DNA from 2 places in the Bradyrhizobium sp. I71 genome. Region 1 is predicted to be linked to the other one. Evidence: predicted binding sites of a transcription regulator. Region 1 holds the regulator's gene; the other holds the start of a gene.
The links. The regulator PhoB, encoded in region 1, activates phosphate uptake and scavenging genes when phosphate is short. The targets are predictions, from matches to a motif close to TGTCATNNANCTGTCAT.

Region 1 (3,931 bases):
TTCTGCTTCAGCAGCAGCGACATTTTCTGCACGTGATCGAAGAAGCCGGGCTTGAGCATGACGTCGAGCACGGCGTTCGCAGCCGAGATCGCGAGCGGATTGCCGCCGAAGGTCGAACCGTGCGAGCCCGGCCCCATGCCGCGTGCAGCGTCGGCGGTGGCGAGCACCGCGCCGATCGGGAAACCGCCACCGAGCGCCTTCGCAAGCGACATCACGTCGGGCACGACGCCGGTGCGCTTGTAGGCAAAGAGTTCGCCGGTGCGGCCCATGCCGGTCTGCACCTCGTCGAAGGCGAGCAAGAGGCCGCGCTCGTTGCAGAGCTCGCGCAGTGCCTTCAGGAACGCGGGAGGCGCAGAACGAACGCCGCCCTCGCCCTGGATCGGCTCGATGAGAATACCGGCGGTGTTCAGGCCGATCGCTTTCTTCACGGCTTCCAGATCGCCATGCGGCACCTGGTCGAAGCCGTCCATCGGCGGGCCGAAGCCCTCGAGATATTTTGCAGAACCGGTGGCGGCCAGCGTCGCCAGCGTGCGGCCATGGAAGGCGCCCTCGAATGTGATCATGCGATAGCGCTCAGGATGCCCCTTGGAGAAGTGATGGTGGCGCACCAGCTTGATCACACCTTCAAGCGCCTCGGCGCCGGAATTGCAGAAGAACACGAAGTCCGCAAAACTTTCATTGCACAGACGCGCCGCGAGCTTCTCGCCGTCCGGGCTCTGGAACAGGTTCGACATGTGCCAGAGCTTCGTCGCCTGCTCCTGCAACGCCTTGACCAGCGTGGGATGCGCATGGCCGAGCGCATTCACCGCCACGCCGGAGGTGAAATCGAGATAGCGATCGCCATTGGTCGCGATCAGCCAGCAGCCTTCTCCGCGCTCGAAACCGAGGTCGGCCCTGGCGAAAACGGGGAGCAAATGCGGCGCGGCGCTGTTGGTCATGACGTCACTTGAATGTTGCGGACGGTGTGACGCGTGCATTACGCAACGCACCATTGACCGGCCCGGAAAACGAAACGTGCCGCCTTTTAAGGGCGGCACGTAGGACTATCTTATGCTTGGCAAGACGGGTGTCAATGCCGCCCGGAAAGCCCCGCGAAACGCTGAATCCGTAGTCTTGCGGTGCCGATTTTGCGGGTTTTTCACCACGGAACATGTGGACGCGAGTCGGCGGACTCTTGCGCGGGAGTCACGCCATATTGTAGCGTTTGGACTGTCAGATACGACATCTCGTGCAGCAGTTCTGATCCCTTAAGTCCTCATGTACCGGCGTAAACGTTCGGGCGTCTTGAGCGCGCCCGGCGAGCCTTAAGGGATTCTGGCGGCACGGGTTTTTGAAGGCTTAGGCAATCGCTGCGAAGGCCCCAGGATGGCAGGCGCGCAGCGAGGGAAAGGGTGCAATGACGGTTTTGACCTGGTCCGATGATCGCGTCGAGCAGCTGAAAAAGCTCTGGGAGGCCGGACTTTCGGCCAGCCAGATCGCGGCGGAGCTCGGCAATGTGACCCGCAATGCCGTGATCGGCAAAGTGCACCGGCTCGGCTTGTCCGGCCGCGCCAAGAGCCCTTCATCGGCAGCGCCCCGGCCGCGCAAGGCGCGGCCCGCGCAGCACATGATGCGGGTGACCCGCCCCGTCGCCCGCGGCAACACCGCGCTGGCGCAGGCCTTCGAGGTCGAGGTCGAGGCCGAACCCGTCACCTACGACAATGTGGTGCCGATGAGCCAGCGGCTGTCACTGCTGGAGCTGAACGAGGCGACCTGCCACTGGCCGGTCGGCGACCCCTCGAGCCCGGATTTCTTCTTCTGCGGCGGCAAGGCGCTCTCCGGCCTGCCCTACTGCGCCCAGCATTCGCGCGTGGCGTATCAGCCGGCGGCGGATCGCCGCCGCGCACCGGCGAAGCCGGGCACGCGCTGAGCTCGCGGAATTCTCTGATCAAGACCGCAGCCGTCACACGATGACGGCTCCAATTGCTCGGTGTCATCCCCGCGAACGCGGGGATCCGTAACCACAGGGCGCAATCGTTGCGCGGGATGGTCACTCCGAGTCTTCGCCACACCAGGTCCTGTGGTTATGGATCCCGGGCTCGCGCTACGCGCGCCCCGGGACGACAGCTGAGATTGTGGCCACAGCTGCCAGCAAACAACTCACCCGACCTTACGCCTGCTCCGCCTTCGCAAACCGATCGTCCAGCGCATAGCCGGCGCCACGGACGGTGCGGATCGGATCCTGCTCGCGGCCGAGATTGAGCAGCTTGCGCAGGCGGCCGATATGGACGTCGACGGTGCGCTCGTCGATGTAGATGTCACGGCCCCAGACGCTGTCGAGCAGCTGCTCGCGCGAGAACACACGGCCGGGATGCTCCAGGAAGAACTCCAGCAGACGATATTCGGTCGGGCCGAGATCGATCGGCCGGCCCGAACGCGCCACGCGGCGCTTGTCGCGATCGAGCTCGATGTCGCCATAGGCGAGCACGGTGGCGAGCCGCTCGGGGCTGGCGCGCCTGAGCAGACCCTTCACGCGGGCCAGCAGCTCCGGCACCGAGAACGGCTTGACGATGTAATCGTCGGCGCCGGTCGCAAGACCCCGCACCCGCTCGCTCTCCTCGCCGCGCGCGGTGAGCATGATGATCGGCAGCTGCTTGGTCTCGGGCCGGGTGCGCAGCCGCCGGCACAGCTCGATGCCCGACAGGCCCGGCAGCATCCAGTCGAGCACGATCAGATCGGGAATGTGCTCCTTGAGGCGGGTGTCGGCGTCATCGCCGCGCATCACCGTCTCGACGTCATAGCCGTCGCCTTCGAGGTTGTAGCGAAGAAGCTCGGTGAGAGCTTCCTCGTCCTCAACCACCATAATGCGTGCGCCCATGTTGTCGTCGCTCCTTAGGTATTCGGGATCGTCGTGGCGAAGTTCGTCATGTCGCCCTTCGGCCGCTTGTCGGTGATCGCCTGGCCCTCGATCATGTAGAACACGGTCTCGGCGATGTTGGTGGCGTGGTCGCCGATCCGCTCGATGTTCTTGGCACAGAACATCAAATGGATGCAGAACGAGATGTTGCGCGGATCCTCCATCATGTAGGTGAGGAGTTCGCGGAACAGCGAGGTGCAGATGGCGTCGACTTCCTCGTCGCCCTTCCACACCGCCATCGCTGCCGGCAGATCGTGCGCGGCATAGGCGTCCAGCACCGACTTGACCTGCTGCTGCACGAGGTCAGTCATGTGTTCCAGGCCGCGGAACAGTTTCAGCGGATGAAAATCCGTCTCCAGCGCTGCGACGCGCTTGCCCATGTTCTTGGCGAGATCGCCGATGCGCTCGAGATCGGTCGCGACGCGCATGGCCCCGACGATCTCGCGCAGATCAACGGCCATCGGCTGGCGGCGGGCGATGGTGAGCACGGCGCGCTCCTCGATGCGCTTCTGCAGCGTGTCGAGTTCGGCGTCGGTGGCGACGACGCGCTGACCGAGCGTGACGTCGCGGCGGATCAGCGCGTCGACGGAATCGACGATCATGCGCTCGGCGATGCCGCCCATCTCGGCGACCAGGCGCGTGAGTTCCTGGAGGTCGGTATCGAAAGCCTTTGCGGTATGTTCAGAACCCATGTTCCGTCTCCTCAGCCGAACCGGCCGGTGATGTAATCCTGCGTGCGCCGGTCGCTCGGCGACGTGAATATCTTGCTGGTGTCGTCGAACTCGATCAACTCGCCGAGATACATGAAGGCGGTCTTGTCGGAGACGCGCGCCGCCTGCTGCATGTTATGGGTGACGATCGCGATCGTGTAGTTCTCGGACAATTCCTGGATCAGCTCCTCGACCTTGGCGGTCGAGATCGGGTCGAGCGCCGAGCACGGCTCGTCGAACAGGATCACCTCGGGCCGCACCGCGACGGTGCGGGCAATGCAGAGGCGCTGCTGCTGGCCGCCGGAGAGCGACAGGCCGGAGGCGT
Region 2 (3,931 bases), 680 kb from region 1:
AGGCGCCCAGCACTCCGCGCTTGCGCCGAAGCGCGAGGAGCTCGCGGCCGTCCATGCCAGCCCGGACGTCCGACCGCGTCAGGCCATAGATCTCGAGATAGCGGTCATTGCAGAAGATGACGCGGCGTTGCGCATCCGTCATCACCACGCCCTGATTGAGATTGTTCATGGCGGAGGAGATGAAGGCGTTGCGCCGCAACTGCAGACGTCTGGTCCGGCGCAGCGAGGAATGGATCCACAGCGCGATCGCGGCGAGGAACGAGCACACGACGATGCCCGCAATCAGGGCTTCCCAGATCACGCTGGGATCGAGCTTGGTGAGATCGCCCGGAGCGGCGAAGCTGTCCGACAGCGCAAAGGCACGCGCAGGCGTGACCGCACCGGCCAAGCATGCGACGGCCTGCACAGCAATCGGAAGCGCGCTGCCCGCGTGCCAGTTCTTCTCAGCCATCAGCCACCCGCGATTTCAACGTCGGATTGTCTGGCCTCGCGGGTTTGGATCGGGTAAACGCCTGTAGGCGCAACAGAAAAATGTGACGCGAAATGCGGCAATTGCCCTGACATGATAAATGCTTGCTTAATGGAAAACGGGCCCGCGCCCTCGTTCTCGGCTCCAATGCCACCGGCACTTCCAGCGGACATTCTGCACAACCATGGATAGGGTCGATTGCATCGTCATCGGAGCCGGCGTCGTCGGGCTCGCGGTGGCCCGGAAGCTCGCCCAGGCCGGGCGCGAGGTCATCGTGCTCGAGGCAGCCGAGGCCATTGGCACCGTCACCTCCTCGCGCAACAGTGAGGTGATCCATGCCGGCATCTACTATCGCGCCGGGAGCTGGATGGCGCGCATGTGCGTCAGCGGCAAGCACGCGCTCTACCGCTATTGCGCCGAGCGCGGCATCCCTCACAAGAATTGCGGCAAGCTGATCGTTGCGACCAGCGCGAAGGAAACCGAGAAGCTGCAATCGATCAAGGCGCATGCCGAGGCCAATGGCGTGCTCGACATGCAGCTGCTCACGGGTGAGGCCGCGCGGGCGCTGGAGCCGGCGCTCGCCTGCGATGCTGCGCTGCTGTCACCGTCAACGGGCATCATCGACAGCCACGCCTACATGCTCTCGCTGCGCGGCGAGGCCGAGGACGCCGGCGCGGCCTTCGCATTCCACACCCCGCTGATCCGCGCCAAGGCGACTGCCGGCGTCATCGACGTCGAGGCCGGCGGCGAGGCGCCGATGACGCTGCAATGCAGCCTCCTCGTCAACGCCGCGGGGCTGTCGGCGACGAATGTCGCGCGCAACATCGACGGCATGCCGCTGGACCGGATTCCTCCGGCCTATCTCGCCAAGGGAAATTACTTCAGCTGCAACGCCAAGGCGCCGTTCTCGCGCCTGATCTATCCGGTGCCCGAGCCCGGCGGGCTAGGGGTCCATCTGACGCTGGACATGGCAGGGCAGGCACGTTTCGGGCCCGACGTCGAATGGATCGAGACGATCAACTACGAGGTCGATCCGTCACGCGCAGAGCGCTTCTATCCGGCGATCCGCAAATACTGGCCGACGCTGCCCGATGGCGCGCTGATGCCGAGCTATTCGGGCATCCGGCCGAAGATCGTGCCGCCGGCCGTGGCCACGCAGGACTTCTTGATGCAGGGCCCGCATGATCACGGCGTCGCAGGCCTGATCAACCTGTTCGGCATCGAATCCCCGGGACTGACGTCGTCGCTCGCGATCGCCGATCACGTCGCCGAGCTTGCAGACATCTAGCGCGTTTTCGCGTGAGGTGGATGACGGTTGGCGTCGAGAAACGGTCCGAACAAAGGTGGCGCCAGGCAAACGTCTTGCGCCACCTTGCAGCAGGGATGAGCACGAATGCCCTAATCCCTGCGTGAAAGGATGTGATCAACTCTACGATGTTACGGGGGTCGCTAGTGGAGCGTATCGCCGTGCTTCAGACGCTCGATCTGGTCCTTGACCATCAACTTCCGGCGCTTCAACTCAACAATTTGCAGGTCGTCTGTTGAAAGGTGCACGAGAGCTTCGTGCAATTCGTTTTCGAGAAGTTTGTGCTTCCGTTCCAATTCAACAAGATGTGCCTGAATTGTCATTCGAAACCTCCTCGGTAGGGTTGAACCTCAGGATTCGATCCGGACAAGCAAGTCTACATCAGCGATCCGTTCTGTCGATGGGTATCCGTCGCCGCAGTGTCATTTTTGAAAGTTCATATGTAACGAAGCGTGACTAGGGAACCGCGCGGGAAAAATCCGTGATATCAATGCGCCTGCGCGACGCCGCACCAGCCTGCAGAAATATCTTGCGGGAGATCGGCGAGCGGGGATCGCAGATCGCTTGCGATCACGCCGCGCAAGGACGATAATTTCCACAGGGCATCCACAGCCTTAATCTCACGCTTATCGGTTTTCGGCCACCGCAGACATGACCAATGAAGACGAGCGTGAGCTCGAAGCCGAGCTCACCCGGTTGCAGCAGGAACACCGAGATCTGGACGCCGCGATCGATGCACTGCATCAATCGCCCGCCCCCGACCTATTGCGGTTACAGCGGTTGAAGAAGCGCAAGCTGTTGTTGCGTGACCGCATCGCGTTCATCGAAGACCAGATTACCCCCGACATCATCGCCTGATCCGTGAGGGCGGCCTGCACCGCGGCGCCCGCATGAATCCGCTTGACTTGATAAGAACAAAATAGGAACATTTTGGAGCGCCCCAACCTCCGAAATGCCCAAGCCCACGACACGAGGACAACGCAGATGTCGGCAACGCCCCTTCTCGACAACAGCCATTATGAACAGGCCTGCGATCAGGCGATCGCGATGTGCGACGGCAATCTGCGCAGCACGATCAAAGCGCTGATCATGGCCAATGAATATCTGGAAACCGAGCTGGAGGAATTGCAGGCGGCGATTTCCGCCGGCTGCATTCCGGAGACCTCGCGCAGCAAGATGCGGAGCAAGAGCAGCGCCGCCTGATTTTCAACAACCGGAGCAACGCCATGTCGGATGTGACCTACTACGTTGCAATGCCCTTCTTGATCGATGCAGACGGCTCGCCGGTCGCGGGCACTGCCGAGGAATGCCAGACCTCGACCGCGGCGCTGCGGCGCGCCGAGATATTGGCCCACGGTGCCGGCCACATCGGCGCGGTCGCATTCAGCCGCAGCGGCGATCCCATGACCGGCGAATTCGGCGACGCCAGACTGCTGCGCAAATTCGGCAACGTGCCGGAAGATCTGGGGACACTGTAAGTTCAGCTGCTGACCAGCCTGATCTGCGGCTCGTGCCGCCGACACGCTTTGCGCACGTACATGGCGGCGTCCGCCTCCTCCAGGGCGCGGCCGGCGTCGGACTGCGCCCCCAGCAGCGCGACGCCGGCGGAAGCGCCCGCGGTCACGTGCTGGCCGCGAAAGACGAAGGACAATTCGTCGATCGCCTGCTCGAAGGCCGCGGCCTTCGCCTTGGCGTCGGTCTCGCTGAGATTCCAGAGCAGGAGGGCGAACTCGTCGCCCCCGAGCCGGCCGACCACGTCGGAGGCACGGACCTGTCGCGTCAGCGTGACGACGATCGCCTTGAGCACCTCGTCGCCGGCGGCATGCCCGAACGAATCGTTGATCGGCTTGAGCCGATCGACGTCGAGCACGATCAGTGCCCCGCTGGCGCGGTAGCGCTTCATATAGGCGATGGCGCGCGCAAGCTCGCGCTCGAAGCCGCGCCGGTTGGGAATCTCGAGCAGGAAATCGGTGTCGGCCACAGCTTCCAGTTCCGCGACCCGGAGCTGCGCCTCCTTGAGCTTGGCTCGCAGGCCCCGGATTGTCGCCCTGGCGTTTTCCTTGGCCCCATCATCGCCAGAGGCGGCGCGCCGGGGCGGCTTCGCCGAACGCTTGGTCAGCCGTTTGGGGGCGGATCGGCCGGCGCTGGTTTTCCGG

Region 2: a site for PhoB is predicted at 2,185-2,201, ahead of FJV43_RS11425 (DUF465 domain-containing protein). Genes of this name have one in related genera too.

What each region holds. Positions count from the first base shown of each region.
Region 1 covers NZ_CP059398.1:2,981,248-2,985,178, forward strand. The annotation lists gene FJV43_RS14630 (aspartate aminotransferase family protein) at 1-938, opposite strand, end outside; gene FJV43_RS14635 (GcrA family cell cycle regulator) at 1,397-1,909, shown strand; gene phoB (phosphate regulon transcriptional regulator PhoB) at 2,150-2,857, opposite strand; gene phoU (phosphate signaling complex protein PhoU) at 2,872-3,588, opposite strand; gene pstB (phosphate ABC transporter ATP-binding protein PstB) at 3,600-3,931, opposite strand, start outside.
Region 2 covers NZ_CP059398.1:2,305,742-2,309,672, forward strand. The annotation lists gene FJV43_RS11415 (EAL domain-containing protein) at 1-451, opposite strand, end outside; gene FJV43_RS11420 (NAD(P)/FAD-dependent oxidoreductase) at 654-1,757, shown strand; gene FJV43_RS11425 (DUF465 domain-containing protein) at 1,919-2,098, opposite strand; gene FJV43_RS11430 (DUF465 domain-containing protein) at 2,427-2,633, shown strand; gene FJV43_RS11435 (hypothetical protein) at 2,760-2,978, shown strand; gene FJV43_RS11440 (hypothetical protein) at 3,002-3,253, shown strand; gene FJV43_RS11445 (GGDEF domain-containing protein) at 3,256-3,931, opposite strand, start outside.